2 regions of the Clostridium sp. DFI.1.208 genome follow, and region 2 is predicted to be linked to the other one. Evidence: a T-box and tRNA genes for the amino acid it is inferred to sense, from the RefSeq annotation. Region 2 holds a T-box; the other holds one or more tRNA genes.
The links. A T-box is a leader RNA that pairs with one kind of tRNA and senses whether it is charged. The one in region 2 lies ahead of alaS (alanine--tRNA ligase), so its partner is inferred to be a tRNA-Ala.
Positions count from the first base shown of each region.

Region 1: it has a tRNA-Ala gene. The T-box ahead of alaS (alanine--tRNA ligase) is inferred to sense a tRNA for this amino acid. The anticodon was not compared.

Region 1 is NZ_JANGCA010000030.1:47,421-55,459, forward strand. Features, by position in the region: gene NE665_RS15140 (phosphoglycerate dehydrogenase) at 1-5, opposite strand, end outside; gene serC (3-phosphoserine/phosphohydroxythreonine transaminase) at 17-1,102, opposite strand; gene NE665_RS15150 (LysR family transcriptional regulator) at 1,348-2,226, shown strand; gene NE665_RS15155 (AzlD domain-containing protein) at 2,602-2,934, opposite strand; gene NE665_RS15160 (AzlC family ABC transporter permease) at 2,931-3,620, opposite strand; gene NE665_RS15165 (PD-(D/E)XK nuclease family transposase) at 4,200-5,186, shown strand; tRNA gene NE665_RS15170 (tRNA-Ala) at 5,457-5,532, shown strand; gene NE665_RS15175 (ABC transporter ATP-binding protein) at 5,626-6,681, opposite strand; gene NE665_RS15180 (hypothetical protein) at 7,820-8,039, opposite strand, start outside.
Region 2 is NZ_JANGCA010000028.1:46,608-54,646, forward strand. Features, by position in the region: gene NE665_RS14610 (MBL fold metallo-hydrolase) at 1-727, opposite strand, end outside; gene NE665_RS14615 (ComEA family DNA-binding protein) at 724-1,188, opposite strand; gene greA (transcription elongation factor GreA) at 1,274-1,753, opposite strand; gene udk (uridine kinase) at 1,779-2,411, opposite strand; gene mltG (endolytic transglycosylase MltG) at 2,421-3,491, opposite strand; gene NE665_RS14635 (DUF1292 domain-containing protein) at 3,469-3,729, opposite strand; gene ruvX (Holliday junction resolvase RuvX) at 3,766-4,179, opposite strand; gene NE665_RS14645 (IreB family regulatory phosphoprotein) at 4,179-4,436, opposite strand; gene alaS (alanine--tRNA ligase) at 4,498-7,125, opposite strand; T-box leader at 7,166-7,364, opposite strand; gene NE665_RS14655 (AI-2E family transporter) at 7,420-8,039, opposite strand, start outside.

The DNA.
Region 1 (8,039 bases), on a different contig from region 2:
TTCATAGTAATCTCCCTTATTTATGTTCCTCTTCAAATTTTTTCATAAATGCAATCAATGTCTGCACACCCGCAAGCGGCATTGCATTGTAGATGGATGCACGCATTCCGCCAACTGCACGATGCCCCTTCAGGTTACTCATACCGGCTGCGGCACTTTCCTTGGCAAACAATGCATCCAACTCTGCATTCGGCGCACGGAAGGTTACATTCATCAAAGAACGGTCCTCCTTACGCACGGTGGTTGTATAGAAAGCACTGTTGTCCAGATAGTCATACAGCAGCTTCGCCTTTTCTTCATTTCGCTTCTGCATTGCCGCAAGTCCACCCATTTCTTCTATCCATTCCAGAACAAGTCCCAAAATGTAAATTGCATAGGTAGGCGGTGTATTGTACATGGAATCCTTGTCGGCAAGAGGAGCATAGTCCATCATCACCGGTGTGAATTCCTTTGCATGTCCAATCAAATCCTCACGAACAATCGCAACTGTCAATCCGGCACATCCCATGTTTTTCTGTGCTCCGGCAAAAATGATCCCGAATTTGGATACATCCACCGGCTTGGACAGAATATCACTGGACATGTCCGCTACAATCGGTACTCCGTTCGTTTCCGGAACATATTTCCATTCTGTACCATAAATCGTGTTATTTGCACATAGATAGACGTAATCCGCATTCTTGTTCAGCTGCAGCTCCTGCTGTGCGGGAATATAGGAATAATCCGCATCCTTACTGGAGCCAGCCAAAACGATATCCCCGTATTTCTTTGCTTCCGCATATGCCTTGTTCGCAAAATATCCGGTCACGACATAATCTGCCGTACCCTTTTGCAACAAATTCAGGGGAACCATGGAAAACTGAGAGGTCGCTCCTCCCTGCAGAAACAGCACCTTATAGTTATCCGGTATATTCATGATGGAACGCATTCGTTCCTGTGTTTTTGTAATTATCGCATCATAGGCTTTGGAACGATGACTCATTTCCATAACCGACATGCCACTTTCCTCGTAATTCAGCATCTGCGATTGCGCTTTTTTCAACACCTCCAGTGGCAGCATGGATGGACCAGCTGAAAAATTGTAAATTCTGTTTTCGGCCATAATCAGGCACCTTCCTTTCCTCTTTTACTTATTCCAACAGCATGTTTTTCTGTTAGTAAGCACTATTATAGCACAAATGAAATAAAATGAAAGTTAAAATGAAAAATTGATGTAACATTTATGAAAGAGTTTTCTTAACGCAAACAAAGTGAATACATATGTTCACAAATTAAAGACACTTGTTTTCCTTTCGCTCTTCTTTTATTCGTGGTATACTTACCTTACAGAAATTGGGAGATGAGAACATGCTGGATTTTCGATTATATACATTCCTTACGCTGTCTGAAACATTAAATTATACGAAGGCTGCGGATATCTTATGCATTACACAGCCTGCTGTTTCACAGCATATTAAATATATGGAAAAGGAATATGATTGTAAATTGTTTTTTTATGACGGAAAGCAGTTGAATTTGACGGTTCAGGGAAAGCTGCTTGCGGAAAAAGTACGTACCATGGTTGCGGATGAGAAAATGATTCGCAGTCTGTTGAAGCAAAATCAGAAAACACCTGCCCTGCGCTTTGGTGCCACCCTGACGATTGGGGAGTTTATCCTGCCGCAGCGCTTAAACCGCTTTCTCACTGCACATTCGGAAACAGGTCTGTGCATGATTGTGGAAAACACGGCTACCCTGCTGCAGATGCTAAACAGCGGAGATATCGGCTTTGCCTTTGTCGAGGGGTATTTTCCAAAGCAGACCTATGATTGGCAGCTGCTGTCCCAGGAGCGTTATGTCGCAGTGAAAGGAAAGAAGTATCCTTTGCAAAAGGAGGTTCACTGCCTAAAGGATCTGGTACAGGAAACACTGATTGTCCGGGAAGAGGGCAGCGGCACCAGAGAGATTCTGGAGCGCGGCATGCAGGAAATCAACCTGTCCATCGCATCCTTTCAAAGGGTGATAGAAATCGGCAATGTACAGGCTATAAAAACACTTGTCAAAAACAACCAGGGAATCAGCTTTCTATATGAAGCGGCCGCAAGAGAAGAAATAGAAAAAGGAGAGCTTGAGGTGATTGACCTGTACGATTTCCATATTCTCCATGAATTTAATTACATTACCCTGAAGGATTCCGTATTCAAGGAACAATACGATGCTTTCTTTGCATCTGTGCAAAAGCCATGAGAATTGTCGTGGCTTTTTATATGCGCTTTCTTCATGCTTGCTAGTGCTTGCGACTCTGAAATTCCATGCCTGACAGCTCTTTCATTCCCTGTTGGACATCGAAATCGGATATACAGGCTGCTCGATGTAAAGAATATGATGCAGGCACATTGCGGTATAAGAGTCTTTCCTTATCCTTGGCGGCTCAGAAGAGACTAGCACTGGAAGCATGCAAATAAAGACCACCGTCATATACAGCTATTTGTCATATACATGCAATTCACAAAAAAAAGGCGCTCCTGCACAGAGCTGCCTCTGTATAAGAACACCTTATCATGTTGTTGGACTATGAAGTATGCTTCAAAAAAAGCAAATGATTCCCCCTATATTTCCAAATTACACAAACACCAGCTGTACCAGCATCATATAAAGCAGGGTACCCCCAAGGATACTGATCATATTGTTTCGCTTCCACACATGAAGAAGCACGACACTTCCAATGCCGAGCAGCTCCGGCAGACCGTACGGATATTGAAAAAACGCCGTATTGCGAACACAATAGACAATCAGACAAAGCATGATCGCCATTGGCAGAACATTTCCCAGATATACAATTTTCCGCGGAAGTGCTTCTGCATTTTTGAATATCATAAAGGGAAGCGCACGGGTCAGAAAGGTGCAAACCGCCGCTACTGCAATAATCAGCAGAGTATCCGTTATACCAATCATGATGCATCCCCCTTTCCCTCTACCTTATCCTGAAAAATGATAAGCAGAATAACGAGCAGTATAAGCGCTGGCAGCAAAAAGTTAGCTAGCTGAAATAGCACAGCTGCAATAAGAATCGCAGCTACCGCGATATAGACCGCCCCATGCTGCTTCGCAGCAAGCCATTGTTCCACAAAAATGACAGTAAACAATGCTGTCATCGCAAAATCAATTCCAGTGGTGTCAAAGGCCAGCAAGGAGCCGATGGTTGCACCGAGAACAGAACCAATAATCCAGTACAGCTGATCAAACAGCGATATGCAGAACATCAGCTGCTTTCCTTCTTTGCTCTCCTTATTCGGAATAGCACACAATAAGGAGTAGGTTTCATCTGTCAGGGAAAACATCATATACCAGCGTTTCTTTCCCATTGCAGGGAAGCTTTTCAGAAATGACAGCCCATAAAACAGCTGTCGTGCATTTACCGTAAGCGTAACCAGAGCAACCTCTACAAGTGAAAATCCGGCATGAAAGAATGTCAGTAAAACAAACTGCATACTTCCAGCGTATACGCTCAGACTGATCAAAAAAGCCCAGATCATGGAATAGCCCTGCTGCTGGCAGAGAATGCCGAAAGCGATTCCCAGAAACACATAGCCGACCATCACAGGAAAGCTGAGCCGCAATGCCTCCCTTGCTATTTTCATACAACATCACCCCTCAAAAAAGTTTTCTTATATTTTAGACGATTTCTCTACGGCTTGCAATCCCCTATATTTTTTACGGATTTAGACGGATATAGAATATCAAGAATTCATTCTGCTTTTTATAAGGTGATTTGTATCGGAGAAGGTACTGGCGGATTATTCTTTTTTAGTGGACTTCTTTTTTACTAGGATAACATTGCGATACCATGATTTTTAAACATAACAGGATAGTCTTATCGAAAATTCTTATGTGTGCGCCCAGACTACAGCTTCCCCCTGCTGTTTGTCATTCGGAATATAGAAATGCATCAAAAAGAAAAGATATCCAATAACAACAAAGCTTCTCGATGAGAGATAAAAGTAAAAATCACAAATCCTTATGCTTTGAAAATATGCAGCTTCATTCTTTTAGAAAAAGCTAAATGACCATAAGTAAATACTGTAGAATTCTATCCGTCATGAACATTTTTCCAAAAAGCAGCATAAATAATTAAGAAAATGCGGATTTTTTAGGAATTTCGCAGTTTTTTTTCGTATAGAAGTATGTAAGTAATAAGCTTACAGAAGGAGGTTTTCGTCATGGTCAAAACGAAGGCAAATAATGTATTGAATTACTGTAATGATTTATTTTTTAAGTACACACTATCCCGTGAGGATACGGAATCCGTGTATGCACGTAACACCATCATACAACGTGTTACCGGGATCAGAGTCAAGGAAAGCAGGGTGCTGAATCCGAATCTCGATCCAGGCGTTATCGGCAAGAAGAGAATTATTCTCGATGTCCACGTGAAGGATGAGGCAGGTCGTTTCTTTAATCTCGAGATGCAGACCACGTACGCAGGAATTGCGGAAATGATGCGTTTTGAATTTTACGGAGCACGTGCCTTAAACAATCAGCTGAAAAGCAGTGAGAAATACAGGGATTTGAAGCCGGTATACCAGATTATTTTTATTGAAAAATACGCTTGGAATAATAAAAATCTGATCAATCACTATCAAATGCGCAATGAACAGGGGGAAGCGGAGAGTGAATATCCGCTGATCAGAAGAACCTTCGTTCATCTACCGGTCATTAATGACATCGCAAAGAAAAAGGAAATCCAGCAAATGGATGACTTCGAGCAGCTCTGCTTTTTATTTAAAAATAACGCAAAAAATGATATACTGAAATCAAAGGAAAGGCTGGTGAAAGTATTCATGGACAAGTACGAGGAAATGCAGAAGGATGAGGAGCTATGGTCAACGGCAATGGCGATTCAGATGGGAGAAGCACGTTATCGCTATGGTCTGGAGGACAGCTTTGAAGAGGGGATGAAGGAGGGAATCATAAAAGGAAGAGAAGAAGGGAGAGAAGAGGGTGAAAAAGTAGGATTAGTGAAAGGGAAAGCAGAGGGAGAACGATTATTTTTAAACCGCATGATGGAAAGCAAGTATCATGAAGACTGCTCAGCGTGGCTGTGCACCTTGTCAACAGCACAGATGGAACAAATCGCCCACCTTCTATTAACTTGTGACACATTGGAGGACATAAAAAATCAAATCACCCCCGCAAGCAATACCTAGTAATTGTAAGTGAAAAACTATTCCTATACTTTGAACGCTTTGCTCTCACATAGGAAAAAGTAGATTACGCAGCATGTTGTACATTTATAGCTGGGGATTGCATTTTATATTTTTGAATATACATACCATAGAGAAAAGCAAAGCCACCTTTCCCTGCAAGGATGGCTTTGTCATTTAGAAAATTTAGCAAGCTGAGATATTTATCAAAAAATGAAAAAAAGCATTGACAAAGCTGCTCTGTACATGATATATTTATTAAGCAATCGAGATGGGGTGTTAGCTCAGCTGGGAGAGCACCTGCTTTGCACGCAGGGGGTCATCGGTTCGATCCCGATACGCTCCACCATGATAGATCAGAAAAGATTCCTAACGGAATCTTTTTTTGTACTTATTATATGTCGGAAGCCGCATTCTTTGGCTAATAGAATACGGCTTTTTACTATATCGTCTTATATATACGATTTTGTGTCTGTGCATCAAACACAAATACATGCTCCCACACAAACCAGAATTGAATATTCTCTGTGCGCTGACGAATATGGGAAGCATCCCCCTTCATAATAACGATTCCCTCCTCATATTGGATATGATAATACACCTGTTCACCGGACTGTTCAACTAAAACAATCCTGCCACAGATACCGCCTGTTGATACCTCAATAATATGTTCACAACGTGCTGCTAGTATTACCGATAGACTCTCAGCCTCCGCAAGCCATGGTATCCGCTGATTATGAAAATGAAGTGCTCCCTGCACAAGGGCAGCCTGAAATTGATTGATATCATACAATCCTAAAAAAGAGGCTGTAAACAGATTGATTGGATCGCGATAAATTGTAATCGGATTGCCCATTTGCTGAATCTGTCCATCCTTCATAATAATCAGAATATCCGCAAGTGTCATTGCCTCCATCTGATCATGTGTAACATAAAGAAAGGTTGCATCGTTTTTCTGATACAGCTGAGCGATTTCAATTCGCAGCTGTGTCTTCAGTCTCGCATCCAAAGAGCTCAAAGGCTCATCCATCAGAAACAAGGACGGTTTTCTTACCAGCGCACGGGCAATCGCACAACGCTGTCTCTGTCCACCTGATAAATCTCCTGCTTTGCGTTCCAGTAGGTCGCAGATACCCAGCAGTTCACATATCTGATCGACCGCTTCCTTAATATCCTGCTGCTTCATCCCGCTGTGGGCAAGACCAAATGATATATTCTCAAAAACGCTCATATGAGGGAACAAGGCAGCTTCCTGAAACACCATGGAGATATTTCGCTGGGCAGGCGCTTTCTGATTGACGAGTTCATCATCAATATATATTTCCCCTGAATCGGGGGAAAGAAATCCTGCGACTAGCTGCAGCAGTGTCGTTTTCCCGCAACCGGATGGTCCTGCCAGTACAACAAAGCTTTTATCCGACAGCTCCAGATGAAAATCCTGTACAGCCTTTATATCTCCATAGGATTTTGTTATATTTTTCAGAACGAGTTTACTCATGCACATCTCTCCATATTCCCCATTAAGTTTAGCCGAAGAATGCAAAAAAAGCAACCTTGTCGAACAAAGCTGCTATCCTTGCAAATCCCCCATTCGTATTGATCTCGTAAACAGTATCAGTTGATTTACTAAGAGTGTACATGAGAATAAACGGGCTTGGGGAAGACCATTTTCACAATCTCCATCAATACGAATCCCATATGATCACCGAAGTGATCCCCAGTGTCTCGAAGCCCACCCTCTTCAAGACACCTATATGTTACTAGAAATAGTAAATTTATACAATGAATTTCATGCAAGTTGACATTTAATAAAAATTTTGATGATTATCGCAGTTTTTCAAGAAAACCGTCAACTCGGAGCATAAAAGAAAAAACTTCTTATGAAAAGAAGTAGTTTTCAAGTATTACATTCTGACGTGCAAATATCCACCATTTCCACAAACATTCATGTTCGCATCATTAGCAAATGCTACACAGCCAAGCAATAAACTCAAGCCACATAAACCAGCAAGTAAAGCCTTTTTCATTTTTTATACCCACAAAACTTAGAGACCATATGCATATCATCGTTCAACACGCATATGATAAATGAATTCTGAGTATTACTCAATAAATTATCTTCAACTTGCTATTAATGTATTAAAACACGTGATTAGAGTCATTTTTCAAAAAAACCGTCAACTTAAGTATACAATTATCTATTGTGTATTTTTTTCTGTATTTCTCTTTCAAATACAAGGAAATTCTTATACTGGCCTGTTATATCAACAATTCTTCCTAGTTCATATTTAAAAATTTCTATATTAACCTCATTTTCTAAATGGGGCAATATTTGCTTCATAATATAATTTTGTTTTACAAATACGGGTATATCATCTCCTAATGTAAAATATTTATACATCTTGATCAACTCGACAGGATAAGATGAAATATCTTTATCATTTAGGATTGGTATGTTTATATCTAAACCAAGTCTATTTTGACAGTCCGCCATATACAATATAGTGGGTAGATAACTATCTCTATAATAACTAAATGATTTTTTATAATACTCAAGTGATAATATATAATTCTTATCATTATGAAATGCAGATCCTATATTAGCAAATGTTTCACTTAATTTTATGTCTGGATACTTATATTTTTTTGATAAGTTCCTCAATACGATCTATAACAATATTTAAATTCACTTTATTATTATAACTATTTAAAGATACTCTACAGTTCAATATATCAAGTAATCTAATTTTATTGCCTTCTTCTAGAAAAACATGCTCTAGATCATCAATTATATTATTCATACTAATGAAATCGCCTATAGAAAGGTAATAATGTATTAGATTAATTTTAAGACAA
Region 2 (8,039 bases):
ACAGCAGCAAGCGAATCAGTGAGGAAGAGAATATCGTGACATGTCCACACAGACCCAAAAGCAGCAGTGTGACGACGGAAGCATTGGTTTGTGAACAGACCATAAGCAAAAGCTTTTGCAGAAAAGCCGCAAGTGTTGCGACATGAAGACCACTGGAGGTCAGGAAATAGGAAACATCTTCCTCATGAATGCCATAGAGCATCATATTGAGCCAACTACGCTGTTGCTTGTCCCCGATTTCCTGCACATGCGCATACAGATTATGACGCACACCGCTTCCCTCCTGCAGGAGTTGATAGGATTTCGCCTGTATCTGATAGCGAATGCCACGCTTCTTCAGCCAGTCGGGAAAATAAAAGCGATGAAAATTATGCAGAGCTGTAACCGGTGTATACGCTCCCTTGACCTGTATGATATCATTGAAATTTGCTTGCTTCAGCCCATAGACCAACACATCCTGTCCCTGTGTATGAGCGATTACATAGCCCGCCTTGATTTCCCTTATCTGCAATACCGTATCCACCGGTGTTTCTGGCTCACGCAGAAGCAGTGTCATTCGCACCTGCAGCAGAAGCAGAAGCAAAACAAACAGGGGATGTATGTTGTAATGTCTGTGATAATACCACAGCAGTCCCAGCATCAGCAGAAGAGAGAACCAGAAGGAAATCCAGTGTGCCCACAGCAGAAGCAGACAGCACCATCCACACAGCAGCCAGCTGCGCTTCATAATGTAATCTGCCCCTTGATTTTTGCGAACAGCTTCTCCTTGATCCCCTTCACCTTCATGATATCCTCCAGTGCTTGAAAGGGCTGCTGTGTGCGATAGGCAACGATGCGCTGTGCCATTGCGGGACCGATACCGGTAAGTGTCTGCAGCTCCTTTTCCGTGGCACTGTTAATGGAAATCTTCTTTTGCTCGGACTGCTTCCCAATGACCAGTACACTATGGTCACTCAAATCCTGTGACTGGTTGATTGCGGAGATATCCGCCCCTTTCTTCAATCCGCCTGCTTTTTTCAGAATCTCTGCAGTATCCGCATGAATATCTACTGTATACACACCGGGCCGCTCTACCTCCCCCTTTACCTCGATCTGCTTCGTCCTGCGTTCTAGACTTGCCAAATCCACCAGCTCATAACGGCCGTAAAACAGCAGAAGCAGACAAACGATACTCAGTATTTTTTTCATATAGACAAACACCTCCATTTATCTATACGAAATTCAATACGAAAATTCCTAAAAAAAGAACAGAATATTTTTCTGTTCTCTTTCTCTATTTCAAATCGATGACTTTTACCTGGTAAGGCTCTTCCGCAGTTTCAATCTCAACGATATCACCAATTTTGTGATCCATCAGTGATGTTGCCAGCGGTGTGATATTGGAAAGCTTTCCATTCAGCGGGTCTGCCTCAATGGAACCAACGATATTGTAGGTTTCCTCTTCATTGGTGGACATATCCAGAATGGTAACCGTAGAACCCAGTGATACGGTTTTCTTGGTTGTTGCCTTCTTATCCTCGGAAATGATTTCTGCATTCGCAATCATAGCCTCCAGATCACGAATTCTTGCTTCTACACGCGCCTGACGGTCACGGGCAGCATCATAATCGGCGTTCTCGCTAAGGTCACCCTGTGCGCGGGCTTCCTGCAGCTCACGAATGACTTCATCACGTACGACATGAATCAGATTATCCTGCTCCTTGAGCAGCTCGTCCAAGCCTTCCTTGGTTACTAAAAATTTCTCATCAGCCATGGTTTCAACTCCTATTCGTCCGCTATTATATCACGTTTTCTGAAATAATACTACTGATTTTCGTAATCAGCAGATCAATGGCAACCACGTTGTGGCCACCCTCGGGGATGATGACATCCGCGTAGCGCTTACTCGGTTCGATAAACAGATTGTGCATATCACGGACAGTGGAGGTATACTGCTCCACCACCGATTCCAGCGTTCTTCCCCGCTCGTTCACATCCCGCAGCAATCTGCGGATAAAGCGGATATCCGCATCAGTATCCACAAAAATCTTAATATCGCACAGATTGCGCAGCTCTTCATTCTCCAGAACAAACAGCCCCTCGATGACAACGACATCACTCGGTTCGATTTCCTCGATTATCTCGCTTCTGGTGTGATGCACAAAATCATAGGTCGGCTTGCAGATGGGCTGACGCTTCAGCAGCCGTTGCAGCTGTGCCACCAGCAGCTCATTATCAAAGGCGAAGGGATGGTCATAATTCGTCTTGACACGTTCCTCCATCGTCTTATCGCTTTGATCCTTGTAATAATCATCCTGACGGATAATCACAACAGAATTGGTATCCTCGTAATGCTCCTTCAGCTGTGCAGAAATAGAGGTCTTCCCAGAGGCGCTCCCCCCTGCAATGCCGATCAGTATTGTTTTCTTCATGACCTTCACCTACTTACGCAGATTATACTTATCAATATTCGCTTCCTGCTCTTCCAGCGTCTTGGCATAATATACCTTGCCATCACCATAGATATCCGCTACAAAATACAGGTAATCATTTGCTTTCGGATGGAGCACTGCCTGAATCGCTGTCGCTCCCGGATTCAGAATCGGTCCGATAGGCAGCCCGGGATTCTTATAGGTATTGTATGGAGATGCAATGTGTGTATTGACCTCGCAGTCCTCACCGGATGTCATATCATCATACAGAGCGTAGCAAACCGTAACGCTGCTGTCCAGAGACATTCCCAGCTTCAGGCGGTTCTGGAAGACACCGGCAATCATTTCCATATCTTCCTTTGTGCTCGCCTCGTATTGTACGATCGATGCAAACGTGATAACCTCCTGCATGCTCATTCTGCTTTTTTTGATATCCGCCTCATATGGAGCAATCGCCCTCTGAAACTGATTCAGGAAGGTTTCCGTAATCTCTTTGGCTGTCGCATCCTTATGAAAGCTGTAGGTTTCCGGATACAGATAACCCTCAAGCTTCACCTTGTACTGCGCGTTCAGAATATCCTTGCTTAAAAATGAATATTTTTTAAGCAGGGTGTTCAGATAGGCATCATCGTTCCACAGTGTAAGCAGCTCCTTGGCCTTGACACCTGTCTGCTTTTCAATCAGAGCAGCCACATCCTTTGCCCACATGCCTTCCTTAAAGGTGATTTTGATATCATCCGCATTTGCCTGCTTGCTGTCATTCAGCGTTTCCAGAATTTTGGGTGTATCCCACCCTGCATCCAGCTTGAAATTACCGGCCTTGATATCACTCAGCCCATGGAATTTCATATAGAGCTTGGCAGCCGTTTTATTGCGAATCAGCTCCTGCTTTTGCAGCTTGTCCAAAACTGCCTCGCTTGTTTCTCCCGGCTGGACACTGAAGGCTGTCACGGCTTCACGTGATGCCACCGCCTTAAGACCGGTTTTATAATATACAAATACCGAAAGCACCGCCGCAAGTACAATGCATACACTGATAAGGGCAATCAGCACCTTCTTATTCTTCAACTGCGTCTTCATCTTCCTGGAAGGCTCCTATCACTTCTTCAATCATCTGCCATTCCGCATCACTTTCTACCGGAATAAGATTTCCTTCATCATCGTAGGCGGAAGCAAACACCTCCCCCTCCTCTTCCTCAGGATCCATGAATACCACGTATTTCTTTCCATGGTTATCATCCTCAAAGGTGAACAGGATTTCCATTCGCTTTTCGTTTCCGTTTTCATCTGTCACATACAGACTGCTTGAATCTAACATCGTTTTTTCCTCCTATAAAGGGGCTCTTGCAAGCCCCTAGTTTTTACTATCAAGATAGCTCTGCAGAATTTGTACTGCCGCCATCTGATCAATGATTTTTTTACGTTTCTTGCGCGATACATCCGCAGAGATCAGAATCTTCTCTGCCGCTACCGTTGTCAGACGCTCATCCCATAGTACAACCGAAAGGCCAAGTGTTTCCAGCTTTTCCTTGAACATGAGGGAAATCTCTCCCCGTATGCCCACATCCCCGTTCATATGCTTTGGCAGACCCAAAACGGCGGTTTTTACCTGAAACTCCTTTATGTATGCTTGTACCTGCTCAAATGCGGCATCATAATCATCACTCTCAAAGCGGATCGTTTCCACCGGACGTGCGATCATGCCCAAAGCATCGCTCACACTGACACCCAATGTCTTACTGCCAAGATCCAGACCCAGTATCCGCATTACTTATCTTCTTCCAGGTAAGCTCTTACCAGCTCTTCTATGATCTCATAGCGTTCTACACTCTGAATGATCGTACGTGCATTGTTGTGAGATGAAATATATGCCGGATCATTGCTAATCAGATAGCCTGCCAGCTGATTCACCGAATTGTACCCTCTCTCGTCCAATGCCTCTTTGACTAAGCGTAATACATGCTTGATATTGTCTCTTTTTAAATCATCCGATTTAAAAGACATGGTTTCCGTGATATCTCTCATAGTATTACCTCCTTTTGTTTTCTTCCTTTATTTTATCCTACTTTATACAAAATTGAAAGCCTTATGACAGCATATTTTTGATTAAATGCAGTGCTTCCTCCACCTTGGAAGCATCTTTACCGCCGGACTGTGCCATATCCGGGCGTCCGCCGCCCTTCCCATCACAGACAAGAGCCGCCTCACGCACAAGATCACCGCACTTGATACCGCCTTTTACAGCCACCTCGTCTGCACCGGCAACAAAGGTTACCTTATCCGCATGAACGGATGCCAGGAAGATGACGCAGTTTTCCTTCTGGGAACGGATGTTGGAAACGATATCCTTCATCGCTTTTGCATCCGCACCATCCACGCGTTCAATCAGCACCTGACGATTGTTCAGCTCCTGCATATGATTGACAAGATCGTTCGCCTTCAAGGCAAACATGGATGCCTGCAGCGCCGCAAGCTCCTTCTTGAGCTGGGCGTTTTCCTCCAATACCTGAACAACCTTTTCTTCCACCTTGGAAATTCCCTTCAGCTTCAAATCGGACGCTACCGCATGCAGCGTGTCATCCTCCTTTGCAAATTCCGCATAGGCATCATACCCTGTTTTCGCCGTGATCCGGCGAATACCGGAACCGATGCTTTCTTCACTGATGATCTTGCAGACACCGATTTCCTGTGTATTATTCACATGACAGCCGCCGCAGAATTCCTTGGAAACCTCTCCCATGCTGACAACGCGGACAACATCTCCGTATTTTTCATCAAACAGCGCTGTCGCTCCGCTTTTCTTTGCTTCCTCAATCGGCATTTCCACCTTGCTAACAGCATAGTGAGCACTGATGTAACGATTCACCAGCTGCTCGATTTCCTTCAGCTGTTCCTCATTCACCTTTTCAAAATGCGTAAAATCAAAGCGCAGATATTCCTCACTGACAAAGCTTCCGGCCTGTTGGATATGAGAGCCCACGACCTGCTTCAATGCACTCTGCAAAAGATGGGTGCAGGAGTGATTGCTCGTGATGATATCGCGTTTTCTTTCATCCACCTGCAGCTCCACCGCATCCGCAACACGCAGCTCACCTTCTGTGATGATAACATGAGACAGATGCTGCTTGTGAGGAGCCTTGATAGTCGTACTTACAACAGCCTGTACACCGTCTGCATTTATCGTACCGCTGTCACCGACCTGACCGCCGCTTTCCGCATAGAAGACTGTTGTATCAAAAATGGCATCCCCCTCATCACTGATAGCATCCACTCTCACACCGTCCTTAAACAATGCGATCACCTTTGCAGCAGTATGCCGAGCATCATAGCCGATGAAGCTGCTTTCCTGCGTAAATTCCAGCAGATCAATGGACTGGCTTCCCATAGATTCCGCATCCCCACGGGCTGCACGGGCACGCTCTCTTTGCTGCTGCATCTCCGCATCAAAGCCATCCTTATCCACCGCATAGCCGCTTTCCTCCGCGATTTCCACAGTCAGCTCCAGCGGGAATCCATAGGTATCATACAGCTTAAACGCTGTCTTTCCGTCAATTACACGGGTTTCCTTCTTTTCTTCCATCACCTGCAGCAGCAGCTTTTCACCATCTGCCAGCGTTGCATGGAAGCGCTCCTCCTCAACCTTTACAAGACGAGCAATATACGCCAGCTTTTCCTCCATATACGGATAAAAATCCTTCATGATGTCATAAACGACAGGAACCAGCTTATACATAAATGCTCCCTGAATATTCAGCTTTTTCGCAAAACGCACGGCACGACGCAGAACACGGCGCAGGACATAGCCTCTGCCCTCATTGGAGAACAGCGCCCCATCTGCCAGTGCAAAGCTTACGGTTCGGATGTGATCGGCTATTACGCGGAAAGCCATTTTATTTTCCGGATCCGCATAACGTGCATCGGTATATGCTTCTGTCGCATGAATAATCGGCAAAAACAAATCCGTATCAAAATTGGTTTCTCCACCCTGAACCAGTGCTACCAGTCGTTCCAATCCCATACCGGTATCGATGTTTTTCTGCGGCAGTTCCTTGTAATCCTTACGGTCAAGCTCCGGCTTACAGTCAAACTGTGAAAATACGACATTCCATACCTCGATGTAACGATCATTCTCCAGCTCTTCAAAGAACAGACGTTCTCCCAGACCTTCAGGATCATACGCCTCCCCGCGGTCATAGAAGATTTCACTGTCCGGTCCGCCCGGACCTTCTCCGATCTCCCAGAAATTATCATCCGTTTTCAAAATGTGAGAAGGGTCCACCTTACACACCTCAGTCCAGATCCGATAGGCTTCTGCATCATCGGTATATACGGAAACATACAGCTTATCCTTAGGGAACCCAATCCATTTCGGACTTGTTAAAAACTCCCAGGCAAACGGTATTGCCTCCTCCTTGAAGTAATCTCCAATAGAGAAATTCCCAAGCATTTCAAAGAACGTATGGTGACGTGCCGTCTTTCCTACATTCTCGATATCATTGGTACGAATGGACTTCTGTGCATTCGCAATCCGATTGTTCTTCGGCTTTTCACTACCGTCGAAATACTTTTTCAAAGCCGCAACTCCGGCATTGATCCAAAGCAGTGTTGGATCGTTGTGGGGAACCAGGCTTGCTCCTGGCTCAATCATATGTCCCTGACTTTTAAAGTAGTCCAGAAACATCTGACGAATCTGACTTCCTGTCAACTGTCTCATGTTTGCATCCTCCTTATAAGCATTAAAAAACGTTCCCGAATCCAGGAACGTATAATATACGCGGTACCATCCCAGTTCACCCATGCATAAAATTCCACAGGCACACTCACTTACTCTTTTAACGCCAGATACGCGCAGAACTCCAAAGCAGCTTCCATCATTCACCATGAAAGCTTTCACCTACCGCTTTCTCTCTTCAATGGCTACCTGCATGTACTCCTCTTTTTCATTGTCCTGATGAACGTTATCATTATATCAAAATACAAAAGACAGTGCAAATCCTTTATGAATATTTTACTCATAATTCTCCTCCTGCATCGCCTCATCAAAATCCTGCCAGATATCCTCCCATTCTCCAATCTTATCGCTTGTTTTGGAATGCAGCCAGCTGCGAAAGGCAATCTGCGCAATCGCCGCAAATATCGGTGATAAAATTACACCGACAACCCCAAACAAAGCTTCCGACAGAAAGATAAAAACAAAGGTAAGAATTGGCCGCACATGCATTGTTCTGTTGAAAATCATCGGCTGGATGAAATTGGATTCAATCTGCTGAATCGTCCACACGATTGCAAAGGCCAGAAACGGAAAGACCGGGTAGCTCAAGGCACCGACAATAGCAATCAGAATCAAGCCGAATGTCGCGCCCACATAGGGAAACAAATTCAGCAATGCAAGTATGACAGCATACAGCAATGCATTGGGAAAGGCGAAGATATACAGCGTGATACCAACGGTAACAACGATAAACAGAATATCGAGAAAGGTTCCGACCAGATACTGGTATACAATATTGCTCATCGTCAAATAAAAGGTGGAAAACTGATGCAGATTGGGAATCACCTTTTTCGCCGTACGCTTCCAGAAATCCAAATCAATGGATATGAAAAATGCGGTGATGTATGCAATTCCAT